3 regions of the Tardiphaga sp. 839_C3_N1_4 genome follow, and region 2 is predicted to be linked to each of the others. Evidence: predicted binding sites of a transcription regulator. Region 2 holds the regulator's gene; each other region holds the start of a gene.
The links. The regulator PhoB, encoded in region 2, activates phosphate uptake and scavenging genes when phosphate is short. The targets are predictions, from matches to a motif close to TGTCATNNANCTGTCAT.
Positions count from the first base shown of each region.

Region 1: AB8A38_RS06350 (Orn/Lys/Arg decarboxylase N-terminal domain-containing protein) is a predicted target of PhoB. The motif match lies at 6,674-6,690, and genes of this name have one in related genera.
Region 3: phnF (phosphonate metabolism transcriptional regulator PhnF) is a predicted target of PhoB. The motif match lies at 2,256-2,272, and genes of this name have one in related genera.

Region 1 covers NZ_JBPWQD010000001.1:1,256,513-1,264,243, reverse strand. Annotated here, with positions in the region: gene AB8A38_RS06370 (glutamine--tRNA ligase/YqeY domain fusion protein) at 1-258, shown strand, start outside; partial or broken gene AB8A38_RS06365 (ComEC/Rec2 family competence protein) at 361-2,639, shown strand; gene lexA (transcriptional repressor LexA) at 2,658-3,380, opposite strand; gene AB8A38_RS06355 (GNAT family N-acetyltransferase) at 3,682-4,251, opposite strand; gene AB8A38_RS06350 (Orn/Lys/Arg decarboxylase N-terminal domain-containing protein) at 4,273-6,630, opposite strand; gene AB8A38_RS06345 (molybdopterin molybdotransferase MoeA) at 6,786-7,731, opposite strand, start outside.
Region 2 covers NZ_JBPWQD010000001.1:3,641,252-3,648,982, forward strand. Annotated here, with positions in the region: gene apaG (Co2+/Mg2+ efflux protein ApaG) at 1-339, shown strand, start outside; gene AB8A38_RS17475 (Hsp33 family molecular chaperone) at 1,212-2,210, opposite strand; gene argF (ornithine carbamoyltransferase) at 2,486-3,424, opposite strand; gene AB8A38_RS17485 (aspartate aminotransferase family protein) at 3,424-4,662, opposite strand; gene AB8A38_RS17490 (GcrA family cell cycle regulator) at 5,109-5,618, shown strand; gene phoB (phosphate regulon transcriptional regulator PhoB) at 5,814-6,518, opposite strand; gene phoU (phosphate signaling complex protein PhoU) at 6,610-7,323, opposite strand; gene pstB (phosphate ABC transporter ATP-binding protein PstB) at 7,352-7,731, opposite strand, start outside.
Region 3 covers NZ_JBPWQD010000001.1:5,630,397-5,638,127, reverse strand. Annotated here, with positions in the region: gene AB8A38_RS27015 (alpha-D-ribose 1-methylphosphonate 5-phosphate C-P-lyase PhnJ) at 1-21, opposite strand, end outside; gene AB8A38_RS27010 (carbon-phosphorus lyase complex subunit PhnI) at 18-1,124, opposite strand; gene phnH (phosphonate C-P lyase system protein PhnH) at 1,127-1,735, opposite strand; gene phnG (phosphonate C-P lyase system protein PhnG) at 1,738-2,199, opposite strand; gene phnF (phosphonate metabolism transcriptional regulator PhnF) at 2,325-3,059, shown strand; gene AB8A38_RS26990 (nuclear transport factor 2 family protein) at 3,060-3,527, opposite strand; gene ybgC (tol-pal system-associated acyl-CoA thioesterase) at 3,609-4,055, opposite strand; gene AB8A38_RS26980 (UPF0182 family membrane protein) at 4,220-7,003, opposite strand; gene rocD (ornithine--oxo-acid transaminase) at 7,245-7,731, shown strand, end outside.

The DNA.
Region 1 (7,731 bases), 2.4 Mb from region 2:
GCGGAAGTACGCGTGTACAATCAGCTGTTCGCCGATCCGCAGCCCAATGCGACCGAGTTCGCATCACAGCTCAATCCAGACTCGCTGGAGACGCTGACCGGCGCGATGCTGGAGCCGGAGCTGGCGAGCGACAACACAAGCGATGTCGTGCAGTTCGAGCGTCAGGGCTACTTCTGTCGCGACAAGGATTCAGCGCCGGGCAAGCTGGTCTTCAACCGCACCGTCGGTCTGCGCGACAGCTACGCCAAGCTCGCCTGAGCAACCCCCGGGATTAGTTTTCGTATTCTGCATCCGTTCCGCTAGTCGCCGTTTGCCCTTCCGATAGCATTCGGAAGGGCAAGCGTGGCGTGCGGGCGTTCGATGGCGGGCGGGGATCAGCAACAGCGGCGGGGCCGATCCGGCACGGCGACCACATGGCCGCCGCCGGCCACGGCAGGCGTCGCTGTCCCGTCAGCGACGTCGTCAACGTCGGGCTTGGGCACGCTCCGGACGTGGGTGCGGGCCGAAGCTGGTCCCGGTCGCTTGCTGCCTTGGGTGCCGATCGCTTTCGGCACCGGCATCGCGCTGTATTTTGCCGCTGAGCATGAGCCGATGGCCTGGGTTGCCGCGGCGACGGCAGGCCTTCTTTGCTTGGCTGCGTTTTTGCTGCGGCGGCAGCGATGGTTTCCCTTGATTTTGCTCATTGCGGCCATCGCGGCCGGCTTCGCGATGGCTGCCATGAAAACCGCGCGTGTGGCTCATGAGGTTCTGGCGAAGCCGCTCTATTCCGTCGCGCTTACCGGCTTCGTCGAAACTCACGAGGAACGGGAGCGCACGGATCGCTTCGTGCTGCGCGTTGCCACAATGGACAGCCCGCGCGTCGCACCGAAGCTCGCCCGTGTGCGGCTGTCGGTGAGAAGGGCACGGCGCCTGTCGTCGGCAGCTTCGTCGAATTGAAGGCAAGGCTGCAGCCGCCGTTGTCGCCGCTCCGGCCGGGGAGTTACGATTTCGGACGCGATCTGTACTTTCAAGGGATCGGCGCATCTGGCTTCGTGATGGGCGGCATCAAGGCAGTCGATCCGCCGATACTGCCGAGTGTGGCGCTACGCTATTCGGCGACCATGCAGGGGCTACGCGACGCCATCGATGCGCGGATCCGCACTGTGCTCTCGGGCGATAGCCGCGCCATTGCCACGGCGCTGCTCACAGGCCGCCGCGATGCGATTTCGGCTGACATCAATGATGCGATGTTCATCTCCGGCCTCGGTCATGTGCTGTCGATCTCCGGCTATCACATGGCGGTCGTGGCCGGAGTGGTGTTCTTTGCGATCCGCGCGCTGCTGGCACTGATCCCTGTCCTGACGGTGACGTTCCCGATCAAGAAAGTCGCTGCTGCTGCGGCATTGCTCGCGGCGCTGTTCTATCTGCTGCTGTCCGGCGCCGAGGTCGCCACGCAGCGTTCGTTCTTCATGACGGCCGTCGTGCTGATCGCTGTCATGGTCGATCGCCGGGCGGTGACGTTCCGCACGCTGGCGGTGGCGGCAATGGTCGTGCTGATCGTCGCACCGGAAGCGCTGATGCATCCGAGTTTTCAGATGTCATTCGCGGCGACGCTGGGGCTGGTCGCATTGGTGCAGATCGGCATGCCCGCGCTGTTTGCCTCGCCGGATCATTCCGCGACCGCGCGTGTGGCGCTGTGGGGCGGACGCGAGATCGTGATGCTCGTGCTGGCCTCACTGGTCGCGGGCCTTGCCACCACGCCATACGCGGCGTTTCACTTTCATCGCGTCACGCCTTACGGCGTTCTCGCCAATCTCCTCGCGATGCCGGTGGTCTCGGCGCTGGTGATGCCGGCGGGCATTCTCGGTTTGGTGGCCATGCCGTTCGGCTTTGACGGTGTGTTCTGGCGGCTGATGGATGTCGGCATTCAGTGGATGATCGTGGTCACGCAATGGGTGGCAGCCTTGCCCGGCGCCATCGGCCGAATGCCGGTGTTCGGCACCGGACCGCTGATATCAGCCAGTATCGGCATCATCGTGCTGGGATTGCTGCGCACGCCGTTGCGCCTCGCAGGGCTTGGTGTGCTTGCACTCTCGATTGTCTGGGCGTTGCTGGTCAAGCAGCCGGATGTATTGATCTCGGGGGACGGTCGCAGCGTCGCGGTACGGGGCAGGGACGGGCACCTGCATGTGATGCGCGGCGCCAAGGATACATTTTTGCTGAAAGAGTGGCTCGCCGGCGATGCCGATGCGCGTCTGCCGACCGATGCCTCCGTCAGCCACGGTGTGTCCTGCGACCGCGACGGGTGCATCACGCCGCTGGCCGATGGCGCTCTGGTGGCGCTGGTTCTACAGCCTGACGCGTTCACCGACGATTGCGAGAAAGCGGCGCTCATCGTCACGACGCGACAGCCGCCGAGGGATTGCAGGGCGCTGGTGATCGATCAGGATCGCTTGCAACGAAATGGTGCGGTGAGCCTGCAGCGAACCGCGAACGGCTTTACCATCGATGCCGTGCGGCCACGGGGCCTGGACCGTCCGTGGTCGCGCGCAATTCCCGATGAGCCCCAGCACGATCTGATCCAGACCGGTCGTCCACCGCAAAACCGGCCGGTGGATGCGACGCCGGCGGAAACCGATCTTCAATCCGAAGATCAGTAATCCGCCGAGGCGATAGCCTCAGTAACGCCGATACAGGCCAATCAGCTTGCCCTGAATGCGCACCCGGTTGGGCGGCAGGATGCGGACTTCGTAAGCATCGTTGGCGGGCTCCAGCGCGATCGACGCGCCGCGGCGGCGGAAGCGCTTCAACGTGGCTTCCTCATCGTCGATCAGGGCCACCACGATGTCGCCGGTGTCGGCGCTTTCGTTGCGCTGGATCAACACGGTATCGCCGTCGAGAATGCCGGCGTCCTGCATGGAATCGCCGCGCACTTCGAGCGCATAATGTTCGCCGGAGCCGAGCATGTCGGCGGGCATGCTGATGGTGTGGCTGCGGGTCTGCAGCGCCTCGATCGGCGTACCGGCCGCGATCCGGCCCATGACCGGGATAGCAACCGTGCGGCCGTTGTCATCATCGCCGCTGTGGCTAGCGATGCTGGCGGCCGAACGCACCTTGCCAAGCGTGCCTTCGATGACGCTGGGCGTAAAGCCGCGGCGTCCGGTACCGCCGGTGACCGGCGCGCCGAGCTCTGGCAGCTTGATGACTTCGATGGCACGGGCGCGATTGGGTAGACGGCGTATGAAGCCGCGTTCTTCCAGCGCTGTGATCAGACGATGGATGCCGGACTTCGAGCGCAGGTCGAGCGCATCCTTCATCTCGTCGAAGGAGGGCGGGACGCCGGCTTCCTTCAACCGTTGATCGATGAATCGCAGGAGTTCGTATTGTTTGCGCGTGAGCATCTGAAGCCATCCTCAGTTGACGGTGTCGGCCGCCGCGTGCGTTTCAAAGGGCCTTCGAACAGTGAGCCTCAATCCAGAGACGATCGTTCGAAGATCGGTTGCGCGAGTTCGGGCACTCTCAAACTACTCAAAGCCACAGAATCTCGAAACAAATCATGAACGAACACTATATGTTCCATATGTGTTCTGCAATGCTTAATTTGCCGTCAACAGAACGCACGTTGAGGGAGGTTTGAGGAGGTTGTTCCTCACCAGTCGTCGATCCTCGACGGATACGGAAAATGCTTCCCGGTCGCCTGGGCTACGCAGACGTCATGCGCCCAACGGGCGGCGGCGGTGTCGTGGAGCCGGTCGCCAGCGAGCGCTGAACCATGATCGTGTCGGCCCAGCGGCCGGAGCGATAGGCGACGCCGGGCAGCAAGCCGACGCGGGCAAAGCCGAAGCTCTCATGAAGGCCGAGGGAGGCCGTGTTGTCGGCATCGATATAGCCGATGATCTGCCGGAAGCCGGCCGCCGCGCAGACGTCGATCAGTTCGCGCATCAACAGGCGGCCGATGCCTCGGCCGACATGTCCGTGGTGGATGTAGATCGAATGCTTGACCGTGTAGCGATAGGCCGGTCGCTTGCGGAACAGCACCACATAGGCGTAGCCCACGACCTCGCCGCCTTGCGTGGCGACGAGGTGCGGAAATCGCTTGCTGCGCAGATTCTTGCGCCGGTCTCTGAGATCGTCGGGCTGCGGCGTGTCGGCGTCGCTGACGCCTTCCTCGACGCCTTGCCGGATGTGCCGGCGATAGATCGCCAGCATGGCATCGACGTCGGTGTCGCGCGAGGGTCGTATGACGACCGGCTGTTCGAGTTCCGTTTGCAAATCAGGCTCCTTACGTGCTCCCTATTCGGAGACCACATAAGTGTAAAGTCGGATCCGGCCATTGGCGTCGACCTTGCGGTAGATGCCCTGGATTTCGACGTCGAAGCCCGGGAAGGTGTTGAAGCAGGTCTCAAACATCTTGAGGTAATCGATCATCGGCTTGGAGCGTTCGGTGAGCCGCTCGCCCGGCACGATCGTGGCGATGCCGGGCGGATAGACCACGAACGGCGTCGTCGCGACCCGCCCGAAGATCTCATCGATAGGGAGGTAGTCGACGTCGTTGCGCACCAGACAGCGCGCGGCATCATGGGGCGACATGGCGATCTCCGGCAAGTGATCGGCGGCGAACTGTTTGGTCTGGAGTTCGCTCACATTGGCCTCGCGGAAGAACCGGTGCATGTCGCCGCACAGATCCCGCAGGCGTATGCCCGCATAACGCGCCGGCCTGCGCCGCGCGAATTCCGGGATGACGTCTTCCAGCAGCGCGTTGTCGTCGTGTAGCTTCTTGAACGCCACGAGACCGCTGATCAGCGTGCCGGCCTTGCTGGCTTCCACGCCGGGCGTCAGCAGGAAGAGCAGCGAGTTGAGATCGTTCTTCTCGGGCACGATGCGGTTCTCGCGCAGGAACTGGGCCACCACCGGAGCAGGGATACCGTGATCGGCATAGGCGCCGGTGGTGCGATCGAAGCCGGGTGTCAGCACCGTCAGCTTGTTGGGATCGGTCATGGTGAAACCGGCTTCCATACCGGGGAAGCCATGCCAGGCGGCGTCAGGTGCAAGCTGCCAATAGGACGGATTGGTGGCGAGCTGGTCCGTGCCGACGCTTTCCCATGGCACGTTGTGAACAGCGCCTTCGCTGGATGCGTCTGGAATAGCGACGCGCTCGGGCACGAAGGGTTCGAAGAACCAGCGGCGCTCAGTGCGGGTTTCCTTCTCCTCGAATTCGCGGCGGACGGCGCGCATCTTCTTGCGCAGCTCGATGCCAAGCCGGATCGTGTCGTCCCACAACACTTCGCCGGAGCGGCCCTTCATCATCTGCGCGCCGACATCCAATGATGCGAACAGCGGGTAGAAGGGCGAGGTCGAGGCGTGCTGCATGAAGCTTTCGTTGAAGCGCCGATGCTCGACACGGCGCTTCTGCCCGCGGATATGCCGGTCCTTCATGTGGATCTGCGACGCCTGCGAGAAGCTCGCGAGCTGCTTGTGGGTCGACTGCGTCGCGATGATGCCCGGCGAATCCGGGCCGAGCTCCTTGAGCCCCATGGCGAAGCGGCCGGCATAGAGCGGGTGGAATTTCATGAAACCCGCCCACGCTTCGTCAAACAGGATGTAATCGCAGAGATGGCCGATGCGCGCGATGATCATCTCGGCGCTGTAGATGGTGCCGTCATAGGTGCATTGTTCGATCACTGCCACGCGAAACGGACGCTCGCGCTTCCAGGCATCTTTGTCGGTGACCAGCGGATTGATGCGGATGCACTCGCGCAGCGCGTCCTCGTCGAGCGCATCCCAGTTCATCGGCCCGATCAGGCCCCAGGGATTGCGCGTCGTCGGCACATAGATCGGCACACCGCCTGAAATCATCAATGCGCCGTGCAAAGCCGCCTTGTGGTTGTTGCGATCGAACAGCACGAGGTCGCCATCGGTGACCAAAGCCGATAGCGCGACCTTGTTGGAGGTCGAGGTGCCGTTGAGCACGAAGTAGGTTTTCTCCGCGCCAAAAATCTGCGCGGCTTCCTTCTGCGCCTGCAAAGCAGGGCCTTCATGGGTCAGCAGATCGCCGAGATCGAGCACCGAATTGTCGAGGTCGTCGCGGAACACCGCTTCGCCGAGATGTTCCATGAACACGCGGCCGATCGGGCTGCGGCTGTAGAACACGCCGCCATTGTGCCCGGGGCAGGTCCAGAGCTGGTTGCCTTCTTCGGCATAGTCGACCAGTGCGCCGAAGAAGGGCGTCTTCAGCGTCTCGGCATATTGCTTCAACCGGCTGATCAGGTTCTTGGCGATGAAGGGCGGGGTTTCTTCTGAGAGGAACACATAGCCGTCGATGAAATCGAGCACCTCGACCGGCACGTCTTCAAACCGCTTGCGACGGATCAGCAGGATGATGGGGAAATCGAGGCCGCGTTTACGCATCAGGTTGATCAGCGCCGCGGTCTTGCCTTCGAGGCCCTTCTTGCCCCAGTCGACCACCATGCAGCCGATCGCTGCGTCGGTCTGGACCGCGATCGTGGCGTCTTCGAGTTTGCGCGCCTTGACGACCTCGAAGCCGGAACGCTCGATCTCATCGACGATCTGATTGAGGCGAATGCCCTCAAGATCGTCGGCGTCGAATGTTGGCATCGCAAACAGGAAATTGAAGCGTTTGAAATAGTCCATTTGTCCACCGATCTTGTTTCGCTGCGATCTCTCGCTGCGTTACGTGACAATTCAGTGACTGAAACCGCGTTGAGGTATCTCAGTCAGGAAAAAGGTTTGGAAGCATGCCGCAGGTGAGAGTTCCGAACGCGGCGTCGTTCTATGAGGGGGCGCCGCTAGGTTGGCAGTCGAATGATGGCGCATGAATCGCCGGCAGCCGCGGCCGGCGCGAATGGCTTGCGGATCAGAAGTCCTTCGGCAACAGCCAGATTTCCCAGCAGCGACGAGTCCTGTTTCATCACTGGCGTCGCCACAACGGTGCCGTCGCCACGGGTTTCCAGACGCGTGCGCAGGTAATCCTCGCGCTGGTCGTTGGCGGCGAGGTCGCGGCCGAGCACCGCGGGTTCGAGCGTGTGAGCGACCTCGTTTCGGCCGGATAGCGCGCGCAGCAGCGGCACCATGAACAGGAAGCCGCAGACATAGGACGAGACGGGATTGCCGGGCAGGCCGATGACGCGCATGCCCTGGCGGCGTCCGTGCATCATCGGTTTGCCGGGCCGCATGGCGATGCGCCAGAACGCCATCTCGACGCCGGCATTGATCAGGGATTGCTGCACGAGGTCATGATCACCGACTGACGCGCCGCCGGTGGTGATCAGCAGGTCGGCGTTCAGATCGATCGCGTGCTGAATGGCTGACATGGTCGCCTCCAGCGTGTCGATGGCGATACCGAGATCGATCACCTCGGCGCCTTCGGCCCGGGCCAGCGCACGCAGCGCGAAGCCATTGGAGAGCACGATCTGGCCGGGGCCGGGGACCGCACCGGGCATGACCAGTTCGTCGCCGGTGGCGAGCACGGCAACGACCGGCCGTCGCCGCACGGGCAGTGACGGATGGTTCATGCCGGCGGCAAGCGCCAGATCGCGGTCGGTGAGGCGGGTGCCGGCGCGGAGCAGGACATCACCTTCGTTGAAATCGACGCCGGCCGGGCGGATATGCTTGCCGGAAATCGCGGCCTCGTTGATCCCGACGATATCGCCATCCCGCGCGGTGTCTTCCTGGATCACCACGGCGTCGGCGCCAGCGGGCAACACGCCGCCGGTGAAGATCCGCAGGACTTCG
Region 2 (7,731 bases):
CCCGAACGCTCGTCGCAGGAGAAGCGCGAGTTCTTCTGGTCCTATACGGTCGTCATCACCAATGCCGGCAAAGAGACCGTGCAGCTGAAGACCCGCCACTGGATCATCACCGATGCGGCCGGCCGCATGCAGGAAGTGCGCGGCGAAGGCGTCGTCGGCGAACAGCCCGTGCTCGGCCCCGGCGAACGCTTCGAATACACATCGGGCGTGCCGCTGCCGACGACGTCCGGCTTCATGGAAGGCACCTATCAGATGGTGACCGATACCGGCGAGCCGTTCGAGATCGACGTGCCGCTATTTTCGCTGGACGGACCGGACAGGAAGCGTGTGCTGAATTAGGGGCAGGTCTTCTTCTCCCTCCCTCAAGCGGCGAAGCTGCGCTGAAGGGGGATATCGCTGGCGCCTGTGCGCCATCGCAGATTCAACTGTCAAACAGCCCCTGCCCTTCAGACATGCGTCATCGCCCCCATTGTTTGCGGCGCGGGGGCGCCGTCGTGCTTCGCATTCCCGCCCCCTTGCGAGAGGGCGTGCGGAACGCCGGGTGCCCGTTGCACCCTTGGGCCTGATGCGAATGCGGTCTTCCGCAAAGTTGGTGCATCAGGACTTTCGGAGGCGCCGAGCAAGTGCCCGACGTTCCGCATACGGTGTTTTTTCAGCCTGCTTGCACTTTGCCTTGGCGAACGGTCCGATCACCAAAATGATGGTCCCACGGCGGAGGGACAGGGAGCCTCAAGCGAGTAAGCGGACGCGTTTCGATTTGGTCGTCCGTCACACTGTCCAGAGGTTCTTTCCATCCGAAGGTCGGCCGTCTCCTTGCCAGTGGCAGTGCTGGCGCAGATCCGTCCTGCCCGAAGACAGACGTCACCCCCAAACCGCGTGACGCCGCATCTCCGGCGTCCACCGCATCCAGCCCCGCGAACGTGACGATCGCGCTCGCCCCTCTCATCGGGGCCGGACGGAGGGGAATATAAACCTGACGGGGATGTTGTCAATGAAGGATAGGAAAAAATGTTTGAGCGCTGCCTCGCCGCCCCGCCCCAAACTGTCATTCCGGGGCGCGAGGAAACGCCGAAGGCGGCGTATCGCGAACCCGGAATCTCGACCTGTTCAGCGCCAAACACTCTGACATTCCGGGTTCGCATTTCAGCGGCTTCGCCGCTTTCATGCGCCCCGGAATGACGAGCTTGAGTCGGGAGGACGCGGGCGAATGCCTACTCCACGCCCGCTTCCTGCGGTGTGAACTCGTACACCGACGAACAGAACTCGCAGGTCACGACGACCTTGTCGTCCTTGACCATATCGGCGCGGTCCTGCGGCTCGAAGCTCTTGAGCATGCCGGACACGGCATCGCGCGAACAGGAACACTCCGCGCGCAGCGGCGATGGGGCGAACACGCGGACGCCACGCTCGTGAAACAGGCGATACAGCAGCCGCTCGCCGGATAGATCCGGATCGATCAGCTCGACATCCTCGACGGTGCCAATCAGCGACTGGCCCTCGACCCAGGCGTCATCTTCCGGCACGGCATCCACGGTCGCGCCCTCCGGCGCATCGCCGGCATGGAGGTCGCGCTGCACGCGCTCCGGCGCCTTCGGCAGGAACTGCAGCAGCATGCCACCGGCGCGCCAGCGATGTTTCGGGCCGCCTTCCTCGCCGCTGCGCCATTCTTCGCCGACGGCGAGGCGCACCTTGGTCGGAATCTGTTCGGAGCGCAGGAAGTATTCATGCGCGGCATCTTCCAGCGTGCCGCCATTCAACGCGACGAGCCCCTGATAGCGGCTCATATCCGCCCCCTGATCGACGGTCATCGCCAGATGGCCCTTGCCGAGCAGCGCCGCGGTGCCGAGACCGGGCAAAAGGCGCTCGGCATCGAACCGCGCATAGGCGCGCATTTTATCGGGCGCGCGGAAGTCGACGATCATCAGCGACACCGGACCGTCGGTCTGGGTCTGCAGGATGAAGCGGCCGTCGAATTTCAGCGACGAGCCGAGCAGCGTGGTCAGCACGATCGCCTCGCCGAGCAGCTTGGCCACCGGCGCGGGATAATCATGCTTGGCGAGCAGCTCGTCGAGCGCCGGGCCAAGCCGCGTCAGCCGCCCGCGCAGATCGAGCGGCGCAACCTCAAAGGGCAGCACCGCGTCATCGACCGGAACGGAGGACGGCGCGCGGATGGGGGCGTCGGGCTGGAGATGTGGATTTGATGGGGTCATGGCGCTCTATTTGGGGGCGGAGGGCCGCAAGTGAAAGGGGGCGATGGAACCGGGAAATCCAGGTGACGCACGGCTTCTTCCCCCTCTCCCCCAGCGGAGCAAAGCTCCGCGCAGTGGGAGAGGGTGCCTGAGCGAAGCGAAGGCGGGAGAGGGATAGCCGCAAAGCTCGGCGCTTGTGGATATGCCTCTCCCGTCTCGAACCCGCTTCGCGTGTTCGATCCACCCTCTCCCACGGCGCGCAGCTTCGCTGCGCTGGGGGAGAGGGGAAGAAAAGATCACGCCACCGCGTTGAGGCACCAGGCCAGAATGCCCTTCTGCGCATGCAGACGGTTTTCGGCCTCGTCGAACACCACCGACTGCGGACCGTCGATCACCTCGTCGGTGACCTCATCGCCGCGATGGGCGGGCAAGCAATGCATGAACAGCGCATCGGGCTTGGCCAGCGACATCAGGCGCGCATTGACCTGATAGGGCTTGAGCAGGTTGTGGCGGGTTTCGCCGTCCTTGTCGCCCATCGACACCCAGGTGTCGGTGACGACGCAATCGACGCCCTTCACCATCGCATCGGGATCGTCGCTGAAGGTGATCGGCGCGTTTGCCGCCTTGACCCAGTCCTTGAACGGCTTCTTCGGCGACAGCTGCGGCGGCGTCGCGATATTGAGCTTGAACTGGAAGCGCTCGGCCGCATGGGCCCAGGACATCAGCACATTGTTGTCATCGCCGGTCCAGGCCACGGTGCGTCCCTTGATCGGACCGCGGTGCTCCTCATAGGTCATGACATCCGCCATCACCTGGCAGGGATGCGAGAACCGCGTCAGGCCGTTGATGACCGGCACGGTCGCATTTTCCGCGAGCTCCATCAGCGAGTCATGATTGAGGATGCGGATCATAATGATGTCGACGAAGCGCGACAGCACGCGTGCGGTGTCGGCAATGGTCTCGCCGCGGCCGAGCTGCATTTCGGCGCCGGTGAGCATCACGACTTCGCCGCCGAGCTGGCGCATGCCGACCTCGAACGACACACGGGTGCGCGTCGAGGGCTTTTCGAAGATCATCGCCAGCGTCTTGTTCTTGAGCGGACGATCGGGCTCGGCATTGGTGCCATCCCGCCCCTTCAGCTTCGCCTTCATGGCAGCCGCCGCATTCATGATATTGCGCAACTCGCTGGCCGGCACGGCCGTGAGATCGAGAAAGTGCCGCGGTGACGTGCTCATCACGCGGCTCCCTGCGTCTTTGCAGATGCTTTGGCGGATGAGCCGAGGGCCACGCAAGCCTGTTCCAGCCGTTGCACGGCCTGCTCGATCTCGGACTCGCTGACGATCAGCGGCGGCAGGAAGCGCACGACATTATCGCCGGCGCCAACCGTCAACAGCTTGGCGTCACGCAGTGCTGCAACGAGATCACCGGCCGGCACGACCGCCTTGAGGCCGATGAGAAGACCTTCGCCGCGCACTTCGCTGAGCACATCTGGATGGCCATCGACCACACCCGCGAGTTTCTGTTTCAGCAGCAGCGACATCTTCTTCACATGGTCGAAGAAACCGGGCTTCAGCATGATATCGAGCACAGAATTCGCGGCAGCGACCGCCAGCGGATTGCCACCGAAGGTCGAACCATGGGAGCCGGGCGCCATGCCTTCGGCCGCTTCCGCCGTGACGAGGCACGCACCGATCGGGAAGCCGCCGCCGAGCGCCTTGGCCAGCGACATCACATCAGGCGTCACGCCGATGCGCTGATAGGCGAACAGTTCGCCGGTGCGGCCCATGCCGGTCTGCACTTCGTCGAAGATCAGCAGAATGCCGTTCTTGTCGCAGAGTTCGCGCAATGCGCCGAAGAACGCGTTGCTCGGCGCACGCACGCCACCTTCACCCTGCAGCGGCTCGATGAGAATGCCGGCGGTGTTCGGACCGATCGCCTTCTTCACGGCTTCGATATCGCCGAGCGGCAACTGGTCGAAGCCGTCGAGCGGCGTGCCGTAGCCTTCGAGATATTTGGCAGCGCCGGTCGCGGCGAGCGTGCCGAGGGTCCGGCCATGGAACGCGCCTTCAAAGGTGATAATGCGCGTGCGCTCGGGATGGCCTTTGGAGAAATGATAGTGCCGGGTCACCTTGATCGCGCATTCCATCGCTTCCGCACCCGAATTGGCGAAGAACACGAAGTCGGCAAAGCTCTGTTCGCACAGCCGGGCCGCGAGGCGCTCGCCGTCCGGGCTCTTGAACAGGTTCGACATGTGCCAGAGCTTGGTGGCCTGCTCCTGCAATGCGGCGACCATATGTGGGTGCGCATGGCCAAGTGCGTTCACGGCGACGCCGCTGGTGAAATCGAGATAGCGCTCGCCATCGGTTCCAATCAGCCACGCGCCTTCACCGCGCTCGAAAGCGACATCCGCACGCGCGAAAACAGGCAGCAAGTGAGCCTGAGAGAGGGGCGAAGACGTTGCGTTGCTGGTCATAACCGATCCGATCGAAAAGACTGCGGCCGCGTCGATGACAACTGTGCGAAATCGAACAACGGACCCTAGAAACGAAACGTGCCGCCCTTCTCGGGCGGCACGTGGGCATTATTCTATGTGTGCTGTGAAGACTGTCAACCGCGCACTGCGGCTTTCGAGTCACACGGAGTCGCAGAAAAAGCCGATTTTGCAGCTTTACTTGCAGAAGCATGTGGACGCGGCATGCCCGACTCTTGCGCGCGAGTCACGGCATATTGTAGCTTTTGCCTCGTCGGATACGACATCTCGTGCGGCGGTAGATCCTTTTGACACATCCAGTGCGGCGTAACAGCCGGACGCGAAATTCGCGCCCGGTGAGCGCTAAAGGATTCTGACCGCAGGGATTTTTGAAGTCTCAACTCGCAGCGCTGCCCGGTCAGGCCGGCGCTCACGAAGGGAAAACGGCGATGACGGTAATGACATGGACCGACGATCGCGTCGAACAGTTGAAGAAACTCTGGGAAGGCGGCCTTTCCGCCAGCCAGATCGCTGCGGAACTCGGTAACGTGACCCGCAACGCCGTGATCGGCAAGGTTCACCGCCTTGGCCTGTCCGGTCGTGCCAAGAGCCCCTCCTCGGCAGCTCCGCGGCAGCGCAAGGCGCGCCCGGCGCAGCAGATGGTACGCGTCGCCCGCCCGATGGCGCGCGGCAATACCGCGCTGGCCCATAATTACGAGATCGAGGCCGAGCCCGACCCGATCGCCTATGACAACATCGTGCCGATCAGCCAACGCCTGTCGCTGGTCGAACTCAACGAAGCCACCTGCCATTGGCCGATCGGCGATCCGTCGAGCGCGGACTTCTATTTCTGCGGCGGCAAGGCCCTGGCCGGCGCCCCCTATTGCGCGCATCACTCGCGTATCGCCTATCAGCCGGCCAGCGACCGCCGCCGCGCGGTCCCAAAGCCGACGCGCTGAGCTGGAAAGCATCTAAACCAAATGAAAATGCCCGGTGATGAGCCGGGCATTTTTCGTTTTGGGGGAATTGTGAGCGGAGACCTCTCCGCCGTCATGCCCGGCGAATGCCGGGTATCCACGTCTTGGCCGAACACAAAGACGTGGATGGCCGGGACAAGCCCGGCCATGACGAGAATAACTGTCGATAGCGGAGTATTACTCCGCCGCCTTGTCGAAGCGATCGTCCAGCGCATAGCCGGCGCCGCGCACGGTGCGGATTGGATCGGGCTCACCGGCGGGATTGAGCAGCTTGCGCAGGCGGCCGATATGCACGTCGACGGTGCGCTCGTCGATATAGATGTCGCGGCCCCAGACGCTGTCGAGCAACTGCTCACGGCTGAACACCCGGCCCGGATGTTCCAGGAAGAACTCCAGCAGGCGATATTCGGTCGGACCGAGATCGATCGGGCGGCTGGACCGCACGACGCGGCGCTTGTCACGGTCGAGTTCGATGTCGCCAAACGCCAAGACGGTGGCGAGACGCTCGGGAGCTGCACGACGGAGCAGGCCCTTCACGCGGGCCAGGAGCTCCGGCACGGAGAACGGCTTGACGATGTAATCGTCGGCACCGGTGGCGAGACCGCGAACGCGCTCGCTCTCTTCGCCCCGCGCCGTCAGCATGATGATCGGCAATGCCTTGGTTTCAGGCCGTGCGCGCAGACGGCGGCACAGTTCGATGCCGGACAGGCCCGGCAGCATCCAGTCGAGCACCACGAGATCCGGCACCCGCTCCTTCAAACGGGTATCGGCATCGTCGCCGCGCGCGACGGTTTCAACATCATAGCCTTCGGCGTCGAGGTTGTAGCGAAGAAGCGTCGTGAGGGCTTCCTCGTCCTCCACCACCAGAATGCGTGCATTCACAGCCATATGGTCAATATCCTCAGTGACGTCCGAAAAGCCTTTAGGTCATGATCCTTGCGGAAGACTGGCTTCCGCTTTTCCGGATCACGCTTCAGACCGTCGGCGTATTCGCGAATGTGGTCATGTCGCCCTTCGGGCGCTTGTCGAGGATCTGCTGACCCTCGATCATGTAGAACACGGTTTCCGCAATGTTGGTGGCGTGGTCACCAATCCGCTCGATGTTCTTGGCGCAGAACATCAGGTGGATACAGAACGAGATGTTACGCGGGTCTTCCATCATATAGGTCAGGAGTTCGCGGAACAGCGAGGTGCAGATCGCGTCGATTTCCTCGTCGCCCTTCCACACCGTCATCGCAGCGGGCAGATCGTGTGCGGCATAGGCGTCGAGCACGGCCTTGACCTGGGTGGTCACGAGGTCGGTCATGTGTTCGAGGCCGCGGATGAGCTTCAGCGGATGGAAGTCGCTGTCGAGTGCATTGACGCGCTTGCCGATATTCTTGGAGAGATCGCCGATGCGTTCCAGATCGGTGGCGACGCGCAGCGCGCCGACGATCTCGCGCAAATCGACAGCCATCGGCTGGCGCTTGGCGATGGTCAGCACGGCGCGCTCTTCGATCGTGCGCTGCAACTGGTCGATCTCGGCGTCGGTGGCGACGACGCGCGCACCGAGCGCGACGTCCCGGCGGATCAGCGCGTCGACGGATTCGACGATCTGCCGTTCCGCGAGGCCACCCATCTCGGCGACGAGACGGGTCAGCTCCTGCAGATCGTCGTCGAAAGCCTTGGTGGTATGTTCAAAAGCCATCTCAAATTCCTCCCGCGAGTATGTCGCGTCAGCCGAAGCGGCCGGTGATGTAATCCTGGGTGCGGCGATCGGTCGGCGACGTGAAGATCTTGTTGGTCTGATCGAATTCGATCAACTCGCCGAGATACATGAAGGCCGTGCTGTCGGAGACGCGGGCGGCTTGCTGCATGTTATGGGTCACGATCGCGATCGTGTACTGATCCTTCAACTCGTCGATCAGCTCCTCGATCTTCGCGGTCGAGATCGGGTCCAGCGCCGAGCACGGCTCGTCGAACAGGATCACTTCCGGCCGCACCGCGATGGTGCGCGCGATGCACAGACGCTGCTGCTGACCACCCGACAGGCTGAGGCCCGACGCGTTGAGCTTGTCCTTGACTTCGTTCCAGAGTGCACCGCCGCGCAGCGCCC
Region 3 (7,731 bases), 2.0 Mb from region 2:
ATTATATGTCGGCGCGTTCATTCCGCGGCCTCCTGAAGAGCAACTGGCGTCTCGTTGGCGTCGGCGAATTCCTTGCGCAGCTTGCGGAGTAGGCCGAGCTCGGACTGGAAGTCGACGTAATGCGGCAGCTTCAGATGCTCGACGAAGCCGGTCGCCTGCACATTGTCGGAATGCGACATGACGAATTCCTCGTCCTGTGCTGGCGCCTTGATGTCCTCGCCAAGCTCGCGCGCGCGCAGCGTGCGGTCGACCAGTGCCATCGACATCACCTTGCGTTCGCTCTGGCCGAAAGCGAGGCCATAGCCGCGCGTGAAACACGGCGCCTCGGTATCCGAGCCCTTGAACTGATTGACCATCTGGCATTCGGTCAGCGTGATCGATCCCAGCGGCACCGCGAAGCCAACATCCTCGGCCATGAATTCAACCTCGACCTCGCCGAGGCGGATTTCACCTGCGAAAGGATGGTTGCGGCCATAGCCGCGCTGCGATGAATAGCCGAGCGACAGAAGAAAGCCTTCATCGGCCCGCGCGAGATTCTGCAAGCGCAGATCACGGTCTGCCGGGAAGCTCAGCGCGTCGCGCGTGAGATCGCCGACAGGCTTTTCGGGATCTTCTGCGGGCGAGGCTTCGATCAGGCCGTCGCGGCCAAGAATATCGGTGACGCGCGGCATCACACCCGGCTCTACATCGGTCATGGCCGGCTGCTCGGGCGAGGATTCGCCGGTCAGCACCGGATCGAGCAAACGATGCGTATAGTCGAAGGTCGGGCCAAGCACCTGGCCGCCCGGCATGTCCTTGAAGGTCGAGGAGACGCGGCGACGCACCTGCATCTGCGACGTATCGACGGGCTCACTCGAACCGAACCGCGGCAGCGTCGCGCGGAAGGCGCGCAGCAGGAAGATCGCCTCGATCATGTCACCGCGTGCCTGCTTGATGGCCAGCGCCGCGAGCTCGCGGTCATAGAGCGAGCCTTCGGTCATCACGCGATCGACGGCGAGACCGAGCTGATTGGAGATCTGCGCCAGCGATATTTCCGGCACGTCGCGATCGCCGCGGCGTTCATGAGCGAGCAGACGATGCGCATTCTCGATGGCGCGTTCGCCACCCTTGACGGCGACATACATGCTCAGCCCTCCTTCGCGACAAGACGCGTGGTACGCGGTAGCGCGACAATGGATTCGCCGGACACCAGCACGAGGTCGATGCCGCGGGGAAACAGCGAGGCATTCAGCGCAAGGCGATCTAGCAGATCCGGCACGCCGATCGCAGCACGCAGGATTGTGGCACCATCGATACCGGGGCCGCGCAGCTCATAGGCAGGGCCTTCAGTCAGGCTCGCCACCTGCAGAATGATCGTGGTGGAGCGATCCGGATATTCGCCGGTGCCGAAGGCGAAGTGCTCGAAGGACGGCAGCGCGGCAGCATCAGCCACCACGGCGAAGGCACACACGGCGGGATCGGCGATGACCGGCGCGCTGGTGTGAAACTTGATCCACTTGGCAACATCCATCGTCGCCGCCAACTTGCTATCGAGCCACACCGGCGTGTCCTGATCGAACAGCGTGAGCGCGATAGCGGCCGCGCCGCGCATCATCGGCGCAGGTACGCCCGAAACAGCCTGAATCCGCTGCACGGTGCCGGGACGCGCCATCGCATCCATCACCGAACGGAAGGTCGATTGCGCTGCGAGGACCTTATCCGCGAAACCGGCCGGCATTTCCGCAACTGTCGTCATGATCAGCCCTCCCCGCGCACGAGCGTGTAGAAATCGACTTTGGTCGCTGCGGTCTCTGCGGCCTTCCGCTTGACATCGGCGACGACGCGCGCACGCAGCGGCGTCAGCACCTTGCTCTCGACAGCATCTGAAAATTCACTGGTCTGGATGAGTGCATCGCAGAGCGCGATCAGGTGCGCCTTCGCGCCGTCACGGCCCAGTGTGTAGCCGAAGCCGACCTCACCGCTGGCAAGCCGTACAGCGGCACGCGACACGGTCGCTTCGCCGAGATTGAATGGCGCGCCATCGCCGCCGATCCGGCCGCGCAGCATCACTAGGCCGTTCTCCGGCTGACGCAGTTGTTCATGGGCGGGAACAGCCACTGCATCGAGATAACCGGCGATATCCGCCGTGGCGCAGTGCCCAAGCACCCCCATCGCCTCACGGCGTCGGGCCTGCTGGTGGTTCAGGGAGGATGAAGTCATGTCACCGTCGCTCAACAAGTTGTATGATTTACTAGACAACTTTATAGGCGGAGGCAATGACCGTTTCGTGACAGCGGCACGATTTTTCGCTAATGCGTGGTCGACATCATTCCGGGACCGATTTTGTGACCATTCAGGACAAGCCAACAGGCGTGGCACTTTGGCGGCATGTGGCCGACGGCATCGAGCGCGGCATTGCAGATGGCCGCTATGGTGCTGGCGAAAAGCTGCCCGGCGAGACTGAACTGGCTGACATCTACCGCGTCAATCGCCACACCGTGCGCCGCGCCCTCGCGACCCTGGCCGAACGCGGCCTGGTGCGCGCCGAGCGCGGCAGCGGCACCTATGTGGAATCGCCAAAGCTTGCATATCCCCTGCGATCACGCACGCGCTTCTCGGAAATTGCCGGTGCCGGCGGGCGCGAGCCGCAAGCGCAATTGATCGGAGCCTGGGACGATGTGGCAACACGCGATCTCGCAAGGCAGCTTGGCCTCAAAGCCGGCGCTCCGCTGATCCGCATTGAAGCCTTGCGGTTGGCGGACAAGACGCCGATCTGCGTCGGCACCAACTGGCTGTCGGCCGAACGCTTTCCCGATTTCGGCAAGGTCTATGAGCGCGTGCGCTCGATGACTAAGGCCCTGGCGCATTACGGCATCAAGGACTATCGCCGCGCCTCGACGAAGGTCACCGCGGGGATCATCGACGCGACCGATGCGACACGGCTTGGTGTCGCACTCGGGCGTCCGATCTTGATTGTCGATTCCATCGATGTGGATGCCGACGGCACGCCGCTCAGCGCTACGCATTCGCGCTTCGTCGCCGAGCGCGTCGAATTCGTGGTCGATAGCGGTTCGCTTTAGTTAGAACGGGTCGGTGCCGAGACCCGGCACATCGGCCGGACGCGGCCCCGGCGCCGGCCACAGGAAACGGCGATCCTTCTCAGCAATGGCCACATCGTTGATGCTCGCCTCGCGGCGGCGCATCAGGCCGGCCTCGTCAAACTCCCATTGCTCATTGCCATAGGAGCGATGCCAGTTGCCCGCGTCGTTATGCCATTCATATTGAAAGCGCACGGCAATGTGATTGCCGTCGAACGCCCACAAATCCTTGATCAGCCGATATTCGTGCTCCTTTGCCCATTTACGGGTGAGGAATTCGACGATCGCCGGGCGCCCCTGAAAGAACTCGCCGCGATTGCGCCAGGTCGAGTCCTCGGTATAGGCGAGCGACACTTTCACCGGATCGCGTGAATTCCAGGCATCCTCGGCCATGCGGGCCTTCTGGGCGGCGGTCTCTCGGGTGAAGGGCGGAAACGGTGGACGCGACATGGGACCCTCGGCTTTGCGATATGCCAAGATTGTAGCCTTGCCGCATGCGGAGTCGATGCCGTTTCACCTATGGGGCGATTGCTAAATCTGATCGGCCTTCATGGCGATCCGCAGCGCCTTCGGAATCGGCTTGGCGCGGCCGCCGGACACGAAGGCCACCTTGACCTTGGCCTCAAGCAGCAACTCATCGCCGCGGCGCACTTCCTGCCCGAGCAGGATCGAAGCGCCCCTCACCTCTTGTGGAACCGTGACGACGTCAAGCAGATCGTCCAGGACTGCCGGTTTTAGAAAATCAATTTTCATCGAACGAACAACGAAGGCAAAGCCGGGCGTATCCTCTCGCGCTTCTTTCAGCAGCTCTTGTTGACTCGTTCCGAGCAAACGCAAGTAATTCGTTCTGCCGCGTTCCATGAAACGCAGAAAGTTTGCGTGATAAACAATCTGGCCGGCGTCAGTATCTTCGAAATAAACGCGGACCCGCATATGATGACGACCGTCGCGAATTTCGCCATCAAGAGAGGCTGACACGGGGAGATTCCTCTTATCACACTTCGGAGAGTAACCGTCTTGCACAGAGGCACCTTCCTCAGCAAGTGCCAATCGCTTTGGGCTTGAACCTTGCTTGGGATGCACCTGGAATCTTGGTTGCGGGACGCGCATCTCTTTGCCGAATGACAATTAGCCGGCGTTGGTCAGTGTCCGGCCGATTCCCGGCTCATTTTCTCCAAAAGACCGCGCATCGCGTCGATCTGCAGGCCGAAGCCTGCCCAATCCCCAGACCTCAACAGCTTCATTGCCTCGTTATAGCGATCAAGCGCCTCCTGCGCCCTGTTTTCCGCAGGGCTCGCACGTGGCATTTCCGTTGCAGCACCCAGCGATGCCGGCGACGCGTTAGTTTCGATGAAAAGCGCGGACAAGGCCTCGGCAAGCGTCTCTTTCATGACGACATGCTCGCCGTAGGCGGCGATCACGCGCTTGAGCTCGGGCAAGTGTCCGTGGACCGCACGCAGGTACAGCGGCGACACGTACAGGATCGAATTTTCGATCGGGATCACCAGCAGGTTTCCGCGGATCACCCGTGAACCCATCTGGTTCCACAACGATATTTGCTGGGAGATCTCCGTGTTCTGATGAATGCGCGCCTCGATCTGGAACGGTCCGTAGACGAGCTTCTCCTTGGGAAATTCGTAGACGATTAATTTTCCATAGTCTGGAGCGTCGCAGCGCGCTGCCAGCCATGCGATCATGTTGTCGCGTCGGCTGGGCACCATGGGGATCATGATAAAGAACTCGGCCTGGGTTTCTCCGGGCAGCCGCATCACGATGTAGTAAGGAACCATCGGCGCGACGCCGTCGCCGGCTGGCTGGCGCGGAAACTGCCAAAGATCCTCTCGGTTATAGAAAACGTCGGCAGATGCCATGTGATAGGTCTGGTAAAGCTGCGCCTGAATCAGGAAGAGGTCCTCTGGATAGCGAATGTGCTTTTGCAGATCGGACGGCATAGCTGCAAACGGCTTGAATAGCCCCGGAAAGATTCGCTGGTAGGTGGCCGCGATCGGGTCCGCCTGGTCCATCAGATAAAAGTCGACACTGCCGTTATAGGCGTCGACGACGGCCTTCACGGAATTGCGGATGTAGTTCAGATTGCGGCCTGGCGCAGGCTGAGCTGAGGGAAAATAGTCGCTGGTTGTATAGGCGTCCTGGATCCAGAACATCCGCCCCTCGCTGACGACCAGATAGGGATCGTGGTCGAGGCTGAGGAACGGGGCGATCGTGCGTAGCCGTTCCCCAATATTGCGCCGGATCATGATCCGGCTGTCGTCGGTGATGTAGCTGGAGAGCAGCAGGTTCATATCGTTGAAGTGGTGAGCGAAGATGATTTTTCGCACCATCCCCGTCAGCGGTATGCCACCGGAACCATCGTAGGCCGCGTATACGTTTTCACTCCCCTTCGGATAGTCGAATTCCGGCGTAGTCGTCCTGACGACAACGTAGTTGCTCTCCTCTTGTCCATAATAAATGCGCGGTTCGCGGATTTCGGGGCCGCCATCCGCAACGGGAGGAATATCCCGCAGGTAAAGCAGCGGGAGCCCTTCAGCGCTCTTGTGCATTACCGGGCTCATCACCGCTCCATTGCCGTGGGTGAACAGCAGGTGGAGGTTGACCCATGTCTGGGCGTTCGGCGGCAGCAGTGAGGATCTGAGCTCGCGTGCCGACAGCATCACGCTCTGGTAGGTGCCGCGAAGCCAGTAGCGGTCGACATCCAGGTCGCTTAATTTGTAGTAGGTGCGTATCTCCTGCAGCTGGGCGTAGGTATCCGCCAGCGGCTGCCCGTCCCACAATCTGATGTTCTCGATGGTCGCCTTGTTGGCTTCGAGTGTCGTGAAGGTAAGGTCCTGTTCGGCAGGAAAGGGCTTGGCGGCGATCCGGTCGAGATTATAGGCTTCCCTGGTCAGGCGGATGCTGCGTTCGATGTAGGGCCGTTCCAGTTCCAGTTCGTTCGGTTTCACATAGAAGCGCTGAAACAATGTCGGGATCACACCGGACAGCAGGAAAGCGCCGCCGAAGACGAGCAACATCGCGGCAGTGGGGAGCCGGTAAGTGCGCGCCCACAGGTTCGCCCACGCGGCGCATGCCGCGACGATCGAAAGCCCGATCAGTAACCGGAGAACGGGCAGTTGCACCTGGACATCGGTGTAGCTCGCGCCAACCACTACGCCATTGTCTCCGTAGAGCAGCAGATAGCGGTCGAGCCCGTAGGACCATGCCTTCACCGCAAAGAGCAAGCCAAGCAGCGCCGAGCCGTGAGCAACCGCTATCGGTGATATCGACCACCGCTGGACCTGGTATTCGATCTGCCCATGCATCCAATAGATCACTGCGGCGAAAAGCGCGCTCATGAACAGCGTTAGCACTACCCAATTCCTGATGGCGATATAGGCGGGCAGAGAAAACAGATAGAAACCAATATCCTTGTCATACAGCGGATCGTTCGCGCCATATGGCACGTGATAGAGGAACTGCAGAATGATGTTCCAGTTGCCGACCTCCCCCCATGCGACAAGCAGAGCGAGGAGTCCGGCGCCGCCAGCGATGGCGAGGCGCCATGGCAACCGATCGCGTATGAACTCGAACGGATCGGGCGGCACCGCAGTGGCCGCGAGTTTCCAGTCGAAGCCAACGGGAAGCCGGCCTCGCCGCCGTCGGGCAAGAAAAAATGCCACCCGGGCGTTCGCCCACACGATGATGGCAGTTGCCGCAAAGACGACGGAAAAGACTGCGGCTTTCGCGCCGATCGATGTCCAAAAAACCTGCGAAAAGCCGACCGCGGAGAACCACATCCAGTCGACCAGGAACTCGCCGACAATCGCGAAAAGGATCAGGCAAATTCCGGAGAAGATCGCAGTCACAATCACCCCGACCACGGCGTTGCGCCCTGGTGTCTTCCGTTCGGGCCCGGTAATCCCGATCGTCATGAACGAATTATAGCAGAACGGGAGAGGTGGCGGTGCCTGTCGTGAGCCCTCGCACCTGTTTTTTCTGCGTCGGCCTTCCTACATCAGAATTGAGGTGCGCATCGCCTTACGCGCGCCCAATCGGGAGAGCGCGCGCCACGAGCGGTGATCTCACGATGTAGTTGTGCTTGTGCGCCCTCACCAACGGTCGGGATGGCATGCCGAACCGACGCGAGGGAGGAACGCGGCAGGAGCGCTTGTCATGACTGATTTCGCCGGTCTCGAAGCCCGTTTTGGCGCAGGAAACTATGCACCGTTGCCGGTCACGATCGTCCGCGGGGCTGGTGTCTACGTGTGGGACGACGCTGGCAGACGCTACATCGACATGATGGGCGCATATTCGGCGGCAAGCTTCGGCCATTGCCATCCGCGCCTCGTCAAAGCGCTGACAGAACAGGCACAGCGCCTGGATACGATCTCGCGCGCTTATTTCAGTGATCGGTTGGGGCCTTTTCTCGCGAAGGCCTGTGCACTTACCGGTATGGACGCCGCGTTGCCGATGAACAGCGGCGCGGAAGCCGTCGAGACGGCGCTCAAGGCGGCACGTAAATGGGCCTACAAGGTCAAGGGTGTGCCGACCGACCGGGCTGAAATCATCGTCGCGGAGGGAAATTTCCACGGCCGTACCATCTCGATCGTCGGCTTTTCTTCGCAAGCCCAATATCGCGACGGCTTCGGGCCGTTCCCGC